DNA from 2 places in the Nocardia goodfellowii genome. Region 1 is predicted to be linked to the other one. Evidence: riboswitches for the same ligand, from Rfam matches in the RefSeq annotation. Region 1 holds a riboswitch; the other holds the start of a gene.
The links. Region 1 has a riboswitch for S-adenosylmethionine ahead of BJ987_RS03830 (aminotransferase class V-fold PLP-dependent enzyme). Riboswitches for the same ligand answer to the same signal wherever they lie in the genome.
Positions count from the first base shown of each region.

Region 2: another riboswitch for S-adenosylmethionine. It lies ahead of BJ987_RS33115 (LLM class flavin-dependent oxidoreductase); the one in region 1 lies ahead of BJ987_RS03830 (aminotransferase class V-fold PLP-dependent enzyme).

Region 1 is NZ_JAGGMR010000001.1:922,398-929,899, forward strand. Features, by position in the region: gene BJ987_RS03820 (Pls/PosA family non-ribosomal peptide synthetase) at 1-1,079, opposite strand, end outside; gene BJ987_RS03825 (LysE family translocator) at 1,228-1,875, opposite strand; SAM riboswitch class IV at 1,991-2,105, shown strand; gene BJ987_RS03830 (aminotransferase class V-fold PLP-dependent enzyme) at 2,153-3,466, shown strand; gene BJ987_RS03835 (hypothetical protein) at 5,176-5,547, shown strand; gene BJ987_RS03840 (DUF6879 family protein) at 5,528-6,046, shown strand; gene BJ987_RS03845 (helix-turn-helix domain-containing protein) at 6,043-6,876, shown strand.
Region 2 is NZ_JAGGMR010000001.1:7,146,910-7,154,411, forward strand. Features, by position in the region: gene BJ987_RS33105 (glycosyltransferase family 2 protein) at 1-674, shown strand, start outside; gene BJ987_RS33110 (hypothetical protein) at 824-1,789, opposite strand; SAM riboswitch class I at 1,992-2,086, shown strand; gene BJ987_RS33115 (LLM class flavin-dependent oxidoreductase) at 2,098-3,183, shown strand; gene BJ987_RS33120 (ABC transporter substrate-binding protein) at 3,180-4,799, shown strand; gene BJ987_RS33125 (ABC transporter permease) at 4,801-5,793, shown strand; gene BJ987_RS33130 (ABC transporter permease) at 6,063-6,932, shown strand; gene BJ987_RS33135 (dipeptide ABC transporter ATP-binding protein) at 6,929-7,502, shown strand, end outside.

The sequences.
Region 1 (7,502 bases):
CCGCCGATGACGAGTTCGCCGGATTCGCCCTCCCCCACCGGGTTTCCGTTCGCGTCGACGACCGCGAGATCCCAGCCGTCCAGCGGGAGGCCGATCCGGACCGGCCAGCCGCCGTCGAGCAGCGCCGCGCAGGCCACGACGGTGGCCTCCGTGGGCCCGTAGGTGTTCCACACCTCCCGATCCGTCTCGCCGTTGCCCGCGAGTTTTTCGGCCAGCTCCGGCGGCACCGCCTCGCCACCGAAGATGAGTAGTCGGACCGAGTCCAGCGCCTCCGCGGGCCAGGTCGCGGCGAGCGTCGGCACCGTGGAGACGATGCTGATCTCCCTGCGGACCAGCCACGGGCCCAGATCGGCCCCGGTGCGCACCAGCGCCCGCGGCGCGGGCACCAGGCACGCGCCGTGCCGCCAGGCCAGCCACATCTCCTCGCAGGAGGCGTCGAAGGCGACCGAAAGCCCCGCGAGCACCCGATCACCGGGCCCGATCGGCGCGTCCCGCAAGAAGAGCCGGGCTTCGGCGTCGACGAACGCGGCGGCGTTGCGGTGCGTGACCGCCACACCTTTCGGTGTCCCCGTGGACCCGGAGGTGAAGATGATCCAGGCATCGTCGGCGGGGACCGGCGGCGCGGTGGAATCGGCTATCGCCGTGAGGGTTTCGAACCCCGTGCGTTCGATCCCGCGATCGGTGACGATCGCGCTGACGCGTGCTTCGCCGAAGACCAGCCGCGCCCGCTCCTCCGGATCGTCGGCATCGACCGGCACATAGGCCGCGCCCGCGTGCAGCACCGCCAGAATCGTGACATAGAGCGCGCTGGTGCCCGACGGCATCCGCACCCCGACCCGGTCCCCCGCCCGCACACCGGCCGCGGCCAGCCGCCCGACCACGGTATCGACCTCGTCCAGCAGCTCGACATATCCGAGCACCGTCGTACCGTCGTCGAGGGCGGGCGCGTCGGGATAGTCGTCGGCCGTCGCGGCCAGGATGTCGACCAAGGTCCGCTCGGGCGGGGCGAGCGGACCGCGCAGCAACGGATTCGACAGCGCGTCCTCGCCCGCTACGGCGTCGACCTCCGGCTGGAGCATACGTCCTGCCCACCTCTCATAGACCTACCTGGCGCAGACGGCGGAAATCTTGCACTACCAGGGTTACCAGTGGGCAAACACCACGGTGACCAGCTGTCCACGGTACCTCCGGTACCGGGCGATCTCCGCGTGCGAACCGCACGCTCGGTCAGGCCGCCGAGGCGGCGGTGCCGATGCCCAGAGCAGCGAGAATGCCCGCGGAGGCCTGTTCCAGGCGCTCCCGCACGGCGGGCTTGCGCAGCAGCGCGACCGCCCGCGAGGCGAGTACCGCGACCAGCACCATTTCGACTGCGGCGATAGAGGATTCGATCGCGCCGAGCGCGAGGGTGTTGACGAAGGTGACCTCGGAGAGGAACTGCGGCAGCACCGCCAGGTAGAACAACCCGACCTTCGGGTTGAACAGGCACGAGATCACCCCCGCGGTGAACGCCGAGCGAATCGACGCCGGCGCCGGCTGCCGCGCCTGCACCGCCGCCAGCTCGTCGCCCGCCGCGGCGGCTTCTTGCCGCCGCTTCCGCAGCTCGACCAGCGCGCGAACGCCCAAGTACAGCAAGTAGATTCCGCCGACCAGCTTCAATACCCGATAGGCCGTCGCGGACTGCTCCAGCAGCGCGGCGACACCCGCCGCCACCACCAGCGCCCAGACCATTCCGCCGAGTGCCGAACCGATCGCCGCCGCGATACCGGGTCGGGCATCCGCGATCGAATAGCGCAGCACCAGGAACGTGTCCGGTCCGGGCGTGAGCGACAGCAGGATGCAGAGTCCGACGAAGCTGAGCAGCAGCGAAAGTGTCACCCCTCCATGGGACCCCATCGGATCGAATATTGCAACATTATTCTTTTGGATGCATTTTCATTCACCCGAACCGCACAGTTGACAGCGCGCCGGTGCGTCTGCCAATCTCGGGACAGGTCATGAGTACCAGCGCTAAGCCCCGGCTAGCTGGTCGGCAACCCTCCTCCGCGGTGGGGTGCTCCGGGTGACGACCCGGCCGTTCGTCCAATCGGGCGCGGCAAGCGCGGACTCGACCGATCTCTCGATTGCGAGTCCCTGGAACGATGGGATCTACGTAATGACTGCTGTGGCCACCAAGACCTGTGCACCGCTGGCGCGAGTGTCCGGCGACGACCTCCAGGTACCGCTCGTCCAAGGCGGAACCACCACCTACGCCAACTTCGACTACGCCGCCAGCGCGCCCGCATTGGCCCAGGTCACCGACCGTGTGCAGCAGCTGCTGCCGTTCTACGCCAGCGTGCACCGCGGCGCCGGCTACGCCTCCCGGATCTCCACCGAGAGCTACGAGGCGGCCCGCGGTTCGGTCACCCGGTTCCTCGACGCCGCCGACGACCAGGTCGTCGTCTTCACCCGCAACACCACCGACTCGCTGAACCTGCTCGCCGCCTGCGTCCCCGGCGACACCGTCGTCCTGGACATCGAGCACCACGCCAACTTCCTCCCCTGGACCAAGCACGGCCGCCGCGTCGTCCGCGCCGCCGACACCATCGAGGAGACCATCCGGCTACTCGTCGCGGAACTGTGCAGCAAGCCCGCCGCGCTGCTCGCTGTCACCGGCGCCTCCAACGTCACCGGCGAAGTGCTGCCGCTCGAACGTCTCGCCGAGATCGCCCACCAGTGCGGCGCGCGCATCCTCGTCGACGCCGCCCAGCTCGCACCGCACCGCCGAATCAGCCTGCGCGACACCGGTATCGACTACCTCGCCTGCTCCGGCCACAAGCTCTACGCCCCCTTCGGCGCGGGCGTCCTCGTCGGCCGCCGCGACTGGCTCGACCGCGCCGAGCCGTACCTGGCCGGCGGCGGCGCCGTCCGCGAGGTCAGCACCACCGACGCCCAGTGGGCCGCCGCACCGCAGCGCCACGAAGCCGGCTCCCCGAACGTCCTCGGCGCCGCCGCCCTCGCCGCCGCCTGTGACGCTCTCTGCCAGATCGACCCCGAAACCCTCATCGCCCACGAACGCGAACTCGCCGACCGCCTCCGCGCGGGCCTGTCCGCCATCCCCGGCGTCACCCAACTGCGCCTGTGGTCCGACAGCCCCGATGTCGTCGGCATCGTCGCCTTCACCCTCGACGGCTTCGCCCCCGGCGAAGTCGCCGCCTACCTCTCCGCCGAACACGGCATCGGCGTCCGAGACGGCCGCTTCTGCGCCCACCCCCTCCTCGCCCGCCTCGGCCTCGACGGCGCCCTGCGCGCCAGCATCGGCCTCGGCTCCAACTCCGCCGACGTCGACCGCCTCATCCAAGCCATCGCCACCCTCGTCGAAAACGGCCCCGACTGGACCTACACCAAAACCGACGGCCTCTGGAATCCCACCCCCGAAACCCGCGACTTCACCGACGCCACCACCGGCGCCGCCCCCTGCATCAACTGACCCCCGCCCCCAATCAAAAGTCGAGCTCAGGCGGCGGTATCAATCCCCGCCTGACCGCCTCCACCCGAAACCTCTCCACCTCACTACGCCCCTGCGCAACCACCTCCGGCTCTCTGCTCTGCGAGTACTCCCGCACCTTCCGCCGCCAAAACGCAAGATGCTGCAACAACTCCGCATCCGTCTGCCCCTCCGGCGGCCCCATATTGATAGCCATGCCCCGCATCATCCGACGCCCCATCCCCCGGCTCCCGCATTCCAGTCGGCATGGTGAGTCGCATATATAGATGCGCGACCTGGAGAGTGAGCGCTGCGCAGGTCAAGAAGGGGAGCCCGCTGCACGATCAAAGCCCATGTGTGCCCACACCATGTGCGTACTCACGGCATTTGCCTGATGCGACCTGACAGCGTTACTGGACCACGACCGTCACCCCCGTTGGAGAAGCCCACCACGGTCGGCAGGGTCATGCCACCATCTTCAACCGGCCAATGAACTTGACGTAGGAGAGCGATAACTTCCCCGACATCTCCGGAGGTCGTCCACGGCCCACGCCCAGCAGTAGTGGCGTGGTAGCCAGATACAACGTCTTGCAGGAAGTGACACAGCCGCGTCATCCCGAACCCGAACGTGTGATGTTCATGGAACCAGCTGTCATCAAGCCGGACTGTCGTTGTCGACTGTCTGCGAGTGTCGCTAGGAAGCAGATTCCACAAGTCGCGGGCCTGGATGACCCACGCCCAGTGACAGAACCACGGTTGTAGCCGCAGCTCCGCCGGTGCTGACATTACGTTCCGATTGAGTCCGCTGTAGGCGCGGGTGTCCGTACAGCATGCGACGCACTGTGCAACCGAATCGCATGGCCGAATGCCGCAATTGCACTCATCAGGCCTCCTCAATATCGGTGGCCGCACGAGGAATACGTACAGAGCCGGAATCTTCACGTCCAGGTACCGGCGCAGTTGCGCCAGGTCAAGAGGTGCAGTCCACCGTCGACCACTGGGTATGGAGTCGACGGCCTTGCACTCGAAGATTGCCAATTTGCTCGAGGAGTACCTGACGAGGTGGTCCACCGAACCGCGAGACGGTGCCGGCGACCAAATGAGCGCAAACGGGTCGTGACGAACGACTTCTGTTGCAAGCAACGAGTCGATCGTTCGCTCCGGTATCAGCCTCTCGCTACACATCCGCCCTCCTCAGGCTCGAGACCATACCCGCCTGAGCTACGTAATCGTCAGGGGCGCCGGTGTTCTGTCGGCAGTCTGGGCCCGAGCCCGTCGTCGGGCATCACTCGACAGCGCGAACCCCGCAGGCCCGTCCGCGCGAACGATACGAGACCAGTGGCGCGAAAGGGATTATGACCATAACGACTCGCACGGAAGCGGAGGCATATCGTCGCGGACTTCATCGTCTACGAGCACGGGTACGCCCAGCCATTCCCCTACGACTTGAGCGTAGAGCCCGGCCTGCTGCCTCCCGGTGCAGTAGTCGAAAACGAGCGACCCGAACTCGAGGTGCACGTGGCACTGATCATCCGACACGCCAAGCCCTTTCGATTGGCTTCGAGCCGGGTGAACGACAGGCGTCGAGCTCACCCGGCCCGTATCGACGACGCTACGAAGATGGCCACGAGAATCTGCACCAGATTTCTCGGAATTTCTCGCCGGTAAGGTTTCTGTTGACCAGTTTCTAGTGGTGCCCGAGGATCGACCACATGGAAGAAATTGTGCGAAACGTACCGATAGAAGACCGGACGCTGCACTTGACGTTCCTCGGCAAGAACACCCAGAACGGCGGGAGCCCAACACTCTTCGCCACGAACCGAGGTACGTACGTCGTCCAGGGATGGCGGGTCAAGGACCACGACGATCAGGTTGAGATACCGCACCGTCTCCTTGCCCACACCGAACCGGGAACGTGCGTCGGCGCACTGCTGGGCGACACCGGGCGAGGCACGTTCGTTCTGGCGGGCACTCCGGTTACCGATGCCGGTGCGCTGGCCGAGATGAACGTCCCGGACCATGAGGCCGGCATCGAAGTTCCTGTAGGAAAGGAGGTTTGGGTAGATGCAACTACTGCAAGGTGAGGAAATCGACGACCTCCTCCGCTCCTGCGAGAGCAGCGCCCACCACCTCGAAGTGCTCGACACGTACGAGACGCCGGAGGAAGCCGAGCCGTTCGGCAAGTTCCTGGCCGGTGAGCCCGACGATTATGCCTGGGGTGCGGACTGGTGGAACTTGATCCGCGAGGTCACCAGCACCGGCCGGGCCGTACGTCGTGCCCGTGTCGTCACCGAGCCACACACCGCCTATACCAGGTGGGGCCTCGTTGTCGCCAATCAGAACATCGCTGTCGGAGAAGAGATTCGGTACCTCCCTCGGCACCTGATCGACCCGGCCGCACTGTCCACGGATGACTTCTGGCTCGTCGATGATCGGTTGCTCGCGTTTACCGTGTTCGAGCCGTCCGGCCGTTATGTCGGCTGGGGAATCAGCCACGATCCGGTGATAGTCGACCATGCCCGAGCCGTGTGGAACCGAGTGTGGGACAAAGCAATTCCGCACGCTGACTACATTCAGGCGTGACCACTACCGCGAAAGAGGCCCGCGAGGCGTTCGGTGAACGCCTGCGTAACCTCCGTAAGGATGCTGGGCTCACCGGCAGGCAACTCTCCGAGCTTGCCGATTGGCCCCCTTCCAAGGTCTCGAAAATCGAGTACGGCAAACAGACACCGACCGATGACGACGTGCGTGTCTGGTGCATCCACACCCACACTGCGGAGCAGATACCAGACCTCATCGCCAACCTGCGCAACGTCGAAACCGCCTACCTCGAATGGCGTCGGATGCGCCTGCCGCACAGGCAGAAACAGTCGATCGCAACCGAAGCGAAAACCAAGCTGATGCGGTGGTATGAACCTGTCCTCGTGCCCGGACTGTTGCAGACCCCGCCGTACGCCGAAGCGGTCCTCCGCACGGTGCTCGATTTCTGCGACGAGCCAGAGGCGGATATCGACGCGAGCCTTTCTGCACGCCTGGAGCGTCAGCAAGTTCTGTACCGGGGCAACCACCGGTTCTATTTCATCCTGGCTGAGCAAGTTCTCCACACCCGCGTCGGCCCCGCGGATCTGATGATCGAACAGATGGACCGACTCCTCACAGCCATGTCCCTGCCACGTGTAGTGGTCGGCATCGTTCCGTCGGTCCACGATTACACAACACCCACAAACAACTTCATCATGTTCGACAACCGCATGGTCCAAGTCGAGACCGTCACGGCCGAACTCACCATCACTCAGCCCAGCGAGATCACCTTGTACGAGAGAGCATTTCACCGCCTCAAGGACCAAGCCGTCCACGGGGCCGACGCCCGCGCCATGATCACCGCCGCGATGAACAGCTCGGCGACCCCGTAACTGCCCTGGGTGATGGCCGCGCTACGCAGCCTCAGGAAGGCGCAGCGGGCCGAATGCCTCGCGCTGGACGTGCCGTTGTCGGGTGTCCGGTTTGATCGCGGCGTACGCGGACGGAATGCCGGTCCGGCCGGAGTTAGACTCCGACAAGTTTCAGCGGCTCGCGAAGGCGGCGGGGCATCCAACTCGAGGGCTGTGGAACACGTCGGTGTCATTGATGCGGGCGCTCGGCATCCCGGTGCACATCGTGGCAGGGGCCTGGCACAGCCATGACCCGGATATGTCCTGTCGGCCTACTCCGACACCCTCCGCCCACAACTTGGGGGCCGTTCTGTTCGGCTGCGAAAAAGACCCGCCACCGCGTGTTGGCAAGTTCTTGGCAAGGTGTGCTTGCCAAGAACCGCCTCGCGGAGGGCGGGTAACCCTCTGACCTGGAGCCGCCTGGGGGAATCGAACCCCCGACCTTTTCATTACGAGTCGAGTACATCGCGTCTGATCTTGGTCCGCCAATGTCCACACCCCTATGTGAAGTGGAGCAATGCTTCCGTGGGGGTATGGCTGCGTCCAGGGTCGTCTGCGCGAGTTGTGACAACGGCGTGACATCTCCGTCAGGGAATCCTTCTAGGATG
Region 2 (7,502 bases), 6.2 Mb from region 1:
TGGCATTGGTGTCTCCGTGGCCCGCGCAGCAGACGGGCTCGGTGGCCGAGGTGCTGGTGCAGCCACTGCTGTGCTGGTCCTGGGCGGCGGCGCTGCCGATCACGCTCGGCAATCGCAGCCGCGCACCGTCGATGGCGGTGGCGTGCGGGCAGTTCCTGGTTTTCGACACCGCGGCCTATCGGACTATCGGCGGGCACGCCGCCGTGGCGGGCAGCCCGACCGAGGATCTGGATATCGCCCGCGCGCTGCGTCGCAGCGGCAGGCACACCGCGCTGGTCGCGGCGGGACGGCAGGCGCGGACCCGAATGTACCGGGGCGCAGCCGAACTCGACGCCGGGTACACCCGTTGGCTGTGGTCCGCTTACGGTGGTTCGCCTTTGGCTGCCGCGGGGGTGGGACTGCTTGTCGCCGTGGGGTATTGGATCCCGCCGTTGGCGGCGATCGGCGGGCGGGGCAAGCTGCGGCGCGCCGGACTTCTCGGATATGCCGCGGCGGTCATCGGGCGTCTGCTTGCCCGGTCCACCGAGACCGCGGCACCGCTGGGACGGATGGATTTCCTCGCGGCGCTGGCGCATCCGCTGTCGGTGGGCGGGTATGCGGTGCTCTCCGTCCGGTCGCACCTTGCCCACCGCGCCGGGACGTCGACGTGGAAGCGGCGTTCGGTCGGCAGCTGAGTCTGCCGTCACCAGGCGCACCGATTCCCAGGGTCTGAGCGGCGAACTCTGCTCGCCGTCACCGACTGTCGACTGAGTGGGGAAGGTAGGCCACGCATGATGTGGCCCGCCGGTCCGGGTCGCGATCAGCAACCGACCCATCGGAAAGATCAGGGCACCGTCGTGATTCCGACCGTCGGTAGGTAGAAACAGGTCCGGGCACCGTCGACCTCGGTGCCGAACACGGCGGCCAGCACCGTGCCGCGACCGGTGTCGACGGGAACCGCGCGAATGCCGCCCGTGGGGACCGCTCCGGCGAAGAAGTCGCGGACGGCCTGCTCGGCGAGCGGGCGAAGTCCGGCGGGGACCTCCGGGGGCACCATCCGGCTGAAGACCTCACTCAGCGGGCCCATCGAGGCGAGCCCCGCGCGACCGCTGTCCACGTTCAGCCATGCCACCCGCATGCCGGAGCCGTCGGCGCCGGTGTTGCCCGACGGGACGAAAGCGAACAAGGTCTGGCCGGGTTTCACGGCGGTCAGATCGAGGCCGGGGATCGCGATGTCGTGCACGGGCCACGGCCCCGGAACAGCGCCCGCCACGGCCGGGCTGCCGAGAGCCGCGCCCGTACCGCTGCACAGCGCCGCGGTGGGATAGAGGAACGGTGTCACACCGAGAGATTGCAGGGCCGTGAGGGTGGACGGTCCGACGCCGGGGGCAGCGGCTGGCGCGGGGGCGGCAGCCACGGCATCGGCGGCAGCCACGGCATCACCGGCTGGCGCGGGATCGGCGGCCACGTAATCGCCGGCAGCCCTGGGATCGCCGGCAGCCCCGGGAACGGCGGCAGCCCCGGGAACGGCGGCAGCCCCGGGAACGGCGGCAGCCCCGGGAACGGCGGCTGGCGCGCGATCGGCGGCAGCCACGGGATCGGCGCCTGGCGCGGGATCGGCGCCTGGCGCGGGGGCGGCTGCCATGTAATCGGCGGTGGCCGCGTGATCGGCTGGCGGGGCGGCTTCGGGTTGTGCCGTGGCTGGGGCCGGGACGCCGAGCGCGAGGGTGCCGAGAGCCAACGCCACTCCCATGGCGCGGGCGCGCTCCCGGGAGCGGCGGGAGCCGGAGTAGACGCGGCGGACAGGCACTGCGAACCTCCTTCGTCGGGACGATCGAGGTGCAACGGTACGCCCGCAAACTCGGGAAATCGGTCATTTCCGGCGCGCCCGGCGGATGGGCCGTAGTCGGGGCCGCGACCATAATCCGCGCTTCAGCGCGCGCTGACCAGGGCTGGGCTCACGGTGATTTCTACTCTTGTCGCCGAGTTCGCTTGCTCCCCATGATGTTCGAGCACCATCCAGAGCGATTGAGAGACCTGGCTCGCCGACGTCGCAGCAACCCCCCGGCATGCCGGGTGCGGGTGCTTCCGCCAGGAACGATGGAGGAACCCCTCGACATGAAGTTTCTGTTGTTCACCCTGGTGACCAGGGTGCCCGATCCGCGCACCGGCGTACTGCCCGAGACGCACGACCGGTTCCGCTCGGTGGTCGGCCAGGCGCGGCTGGCGGAGCAGCTCGGTTACGACGGGTTCGCCGTCGGCGAGCGGCACGAGGATCCATTCCTGTCCGCCGCGCCGCCGGTGCTGCTCAGTCACATCGCCGCCGTCACCTCGCGGATCACACTGTTCACAGCGGTGACGACGCTGAGTCTGCTGGATCCGGTCCGGGCCTTCGAGGACTACTCGACGCTGGACAATCTGGCGGGCGGACGGCTGGAACTGATCATCGGCAAGGGCAACGGCGCCGCGCAGGCGCGACTGTACGGGGTCACCACAGCGGATCAGTGGGACCGCAACCGCGAGGGTTACGAGCTCTTCCGGGCGCTGTGGGCCAGCGACCGGGTGACCTGGTCGGGCCGATTCCGGCCGGACCTGGTCGAGGCCCAGGCGCTGCCACGGCCCTACCAGCCCTCGATCCGGATCTGGCACGGCAGCGCGACCAGCCGCGATTCGGTGGAACTGGCCGCCCGCCACGGCGATCCGCTGTTCTCGGCGAATGTCACCAATCCGATCGAGCCGTATGCCGCGCTGGTCCGGCACTACCGGGAGCGCTGGGCGCACTACGGGCACGACCCCGCCGACGCACTGGTCGGTGCGGGTACCGCCGGGTTCCATGTGGCACCCACCTCGCAGGAGGCGCTCGAGGTGTACGGCCCGATCTTCCGGGCGCGACTGGCGTTGGCGCGCAAGCTCGGCCAGCCGATCGTGTTCGAGACGCTGGAGGACTTCGCGGTGCGCAGTTCGGCGCTGATCGGCAGCCCCGAGCAGGTGATCGACAAGGTCGGCCGCCAGCACGAGCAATTCGGACACGAGGTGATCCACCTGTCCGCCGAACCCGACGGGCGCACCGAAGCGCAGCACCGCGCGAGCCTCGAACTCTTCCAAGCCGCTGTCGCACCCGAGCTGCGCCGGCGTATTCCCAGTCGGCCCTTGGCTTCCGGCCGGACCGTCGATTCCCCGCAATTATCTGGAGTAGCACCGTGATTCGCACCCGTCATCGCCTCGCCGCGTTCGCCGGCGTCCTCGCCGCGGCCGGCACCGTGGTCGCCTGCGGTGGCGACACGGGCAGCACCGGCGCCGACGCCGGGCCGCCGCGGCCGGGCGGAACCTTGCGCTACGGCCTGTCGCAGGCCCCGACCTGCTCCGATCCGGCCCAGGCGGGCAGCAATCAGACGCACTATGTCACCCGGCAGATCGTCGATTCGCTGACCGATCAGGATCCGGAAACCGGCGAGCTGAAGCCGTGGCTGGCGCGGAGCTGGGAGGCCGACGCGGACGCGAAGGTCTTCACCTTCCACCTCGCCGACGGTGTCACCTTCAGCGACGGCAGCCCGCTCACCGCCGAATCGGTGCGCGACACCTTCGATTCCATTCCGAAAATCGGCGCCGCCAAAGCACCGCTGGGCAACGGCTATCTGACCAACTATGTCGGCACCACCGTGCTGGACCGCCTGACCGCCCGGGTGGAATTCAGCAAGCCCAACGCGCAGTTCCTGCAGGCGACGTCGACGACCCAGCTCGGCATTCAAGCGGGGGCGACGACGGCCAAGCCTGCCGAGCAGCGGTGCGACGGCAGCAATATCGGCAGTGGACCTTTCGTCTACGGCGGCTACCGCCAGGATGTCTCGGCCACTCTGGTCAAGCGGCCCGGTTATGCCTGGGGTTCCGCGGTGTTCGGGCATCGCGGCGAGGCCTACCTGGATCGCATCGAGTTCACCGTGGTCCCCGAGTCCGGGGTTCGCACCGGCAGCCTGACCTCCGGACAGCTCGACGCGATCAGTGACGCGCTGCCGCAGGATCTACCGCTGCTGGAAGCCGCGAACGCGCGTCTGCTGACCACGGCGAATCCGGGCGTACCCTTCGGTTTCCAGCCGAACCTGACTCGCGGGCCGCTGCGCGACCCCGCGGTACGCCAGGCGCTGCTGCCCGCCATCGATCGGCAGCAACTGGTGGACACGGTGCTCGGCCCGCAGTTCAAACCCGCGACCAGCGTGCTGGCCAGCACCACACCCGGTTACCAGGATCTTTCCCCGAAGCTGGCCTACGACCCGGGCAAAGCCCGGACCCTGCTGGATCAGGCGGGCTGGGTGCCCGGCGGCGACGGCATCCGGGTGAAAGACGGTGTGCGACTGAGCTTCGGCGTGGTGTTCAGCCAGGTCTTCGCGGGCAACAAGGCGATCATCGAGTTGGTGCAGCAGCAGTTGCGTCAGGTCGGTGTGGACCTGCGCCTGGATCTGGTGTCACTGCCCGAGACCACCGCGCGGCAGAACGCCAAGGACTACGACACCTACTACTACAACACCACCCGCGCCGACGGTGACATCCTGCGGAACGCGTTCACCGTCGAGGGGCGCAACCTCAATGTGCGCGAACGGATTCCGGCGGTCGACGACGTGCTCGAAAGCCAGCTGAGCACTGCCGACGTGGCGGCCCGGCTGGCTCTGATCCGCACCGCGCAGGAGCGCGTTCTCGAGGCGGGACTGTGGATTCCGACGGTCGAGCTGTCGCAGGCCATCGGTGCGGGCGACACCGTGCACGACCTGAAGTTCGAGGCCTCGGCCCGGCTCCAGTTCTTCGACGCCTGGTTGAGCGGGCGCTGACATGGGGCGATATCTGACGCTGCGGGTAGCGCAGGCGATCTGGGTGTTGTGGGCGGCGTTCACCCTCTCCTTCGTGGTGCTCTACCTGTTGCCCGCCGACCCGGTCTCGATCGCGGCCGGCGGTGCGGAGACGGGAGCCCCGGTGAACCCGGCGGCGATCGCCGAACTGCAAGCCCGCTACGGGCTCGATCAGCCACTGTGGCAGCAATATTGGACCGCACTCGGGCACGCGCTGCGCGGTGACCTCGGATACTCCATCGTCACCGGGCAGCCGGTGACGGAGGCGATCGGCGAGACGCTGCCCTCGACGCTGGGATTGGCGGCGCTCACCTTGCTCTTCGCGGCGGTGGGCGGCGTCGGGCTGGCCTTGGCGGCGACGGCCACCCAGCGGCCGTGGCTGCGCAACGCGCTGGGCGCGCTGCCCTCGATCGGGGTGGCGGTGCCCACCTTCTTCACCGGACTGGTTCTGCTGCAGCTGTTCTCGTTCCACTGGCGGCTCACGCCCGCGTTCGGCGGGCAAGGATTCAGTGGCGCGGTGCTGCCCGCACTGACTCTGGGCCTGCCCATCGGCGCGGTCATCGCGCAGGTGCTGACCTCCGGTCTGGAAACCACCTGGCGGCAGCCGTTCGTGGATGTCGCGCTGGCCAAGGGCGGTTCGCGGTGGTGGGTGCGGCGCAAGCACGTCCTGCGCCCGGCGAGCGTGCCGACGTTCACCATCGCGGGTGTGCTGGTGGGTCACATTCTGGCCGGGGCCGTCGTGGTGGAGAGCGTTTTCGCGCGCCCCGGCGTGGGGCGGCTGACCCAGAGCGCGGTACTGGCCCAGGACATTCCGATCGTGCAAGGGATCGTGCTGCTCAGCGCCGCGATCTTCGTCTCGGTCAATCTCGCGGTGGACCTGCTCTACCCGCTGCTCGATCCCCGCATCGCCGCGCGCGAAACCCGTTCTGCCCCAACCACCCGCACAACCGTCGAGGAGGTGGCCGTCCGTGCATGACACCACGCCCACACACCCAGAACTCGGAGGGGCGGCCACAGCCGGCGTGGCGGCACTCCTGGGCCCGCCGCCGAATTCGCCGCTGCGCCCGCACGATCCCAGGCGGTCGGCCTCGATCGGTACCGATTCCGTGCTGCCCCGCTCCCCCAGCGCATTCGCGTCAGGGCCCCTGGCCGCAGACCGCCGTCGCGCCGATCGCTGGCGATGGTGGCGTGAGGCGGTCTCTTCCCCCTGGGCATTCGCGGCCATCGTGGAGGCGGTGCGAACCCATGGTTGACCTGCTCGACGAACGCGGCAGCGCACTGTCGTGGCCGCGCCGGCCCGCGATTCGCTGGCTCTGGTTGCGCGCCAACGCTTTCGCGCTACTGGCGGGCATCGTGGCGTTGCTCGCCCTCGGATGGGCGCTGTTCCCTTCGGTTTTCGCCAGTGGTGACCCGCTGACCGGTGTACCGGCGGAGAAGTTCCGCGCGCCGAGCGCCGAACACTGGTTCGGCACCGACAATCTCGGACGCGATCTGTACACCCGCATGGTGCACGGCGCGGGTCTGTCGCTGACGGCCACGCTCACCGCGGTGGCTATCGCGCTGCTCGCCGGATCGCTGCTGGGCCTGCTCTCCGGCACGCTCGGCGGCATCGTGGACACGGTGATCATGCGGGTGGTCGATGTGCTGCTCGCCATCCCCTCGCTGCTGCTCTCGCTCGCTTTGGTGACCGCGCTCGGTTTCGGTACCCGCAATGTGGCCATCGCCGTGGGTGTTTCGCTGATCGCCAACTTCGCCCGGGTGATGCGGTCGGAAGTATTGCGGGTGCGTGGCGAGGTCTATGTGGAGGCCGCCCAGGCCGCGGGTGTCCGCTGGTACACCGTGCTCGCCCGGCACATCCTGCCGAACTCCGCCCAGCCCGTGCTGGCGCTGGCGGCAGTCGAATTCGGGATGGCGGTGCTGTCGGTGTCGGCGCTCAGTTTTCTCGGGTACGGCGCGAAACCGCCGACGCCGGAGTGGGGTTCGCTCATCTCCGAGGGACGTAACTACCTCGCTATCGCCTGGTGGCTGACGACCCTGCCCGGTCTGGTCATCATCGCGGTCGTGGTCGCCGCCCAGCACCTCGGGCGGGTCGTCGGACGGGGGGCCGACCGATGACCACCGAAACATCCCGGCACACCCAGCCGCTCACGCTGACACCCGGCACTGCACCGGGCGACCGGTCATCCGGGCAATCCACCGACACCGCATTGCTCACGGTGCGGGATCTGCGGGTGCGGTACCGATCCACCCATGGGCCGGTCAACGCGCTGGCAGGGGTGTCGCTGACGCTCGCGCGCGGTGAGGTGGTCGCGTTGGTCGGCGAATCCGGTTCCGGCAAGTCGACGCTCGGGCACGCGGTGCTCGGACTCCTCGGATCAGCCGCCGAAATCACCGGGGGTTCCGTCGCTTTCGACGGTCACGTGGTGCCGCACGGTGATGAGCGCGCCTGGCGGCGGTTGCGTGGGGCACACATCGGATTCGTGCCCCAGGACCCGGGGTTGTCGTTGAATCCGGTCCGGCGCGTGGGTGATCAGGTCGCGGAGACGCTGCTGGTGCACGGTCTGGCCGACCGCCGGACGGCTCGCGAACGCGCGGTGCGCTTGCTCGCGGACGCCGGGCTGGATCGGCCGGAGCTGCGCGCGTCCCAGTACCCGCACGAACTGTCCGGTGGCCAGCGCCAGCGGG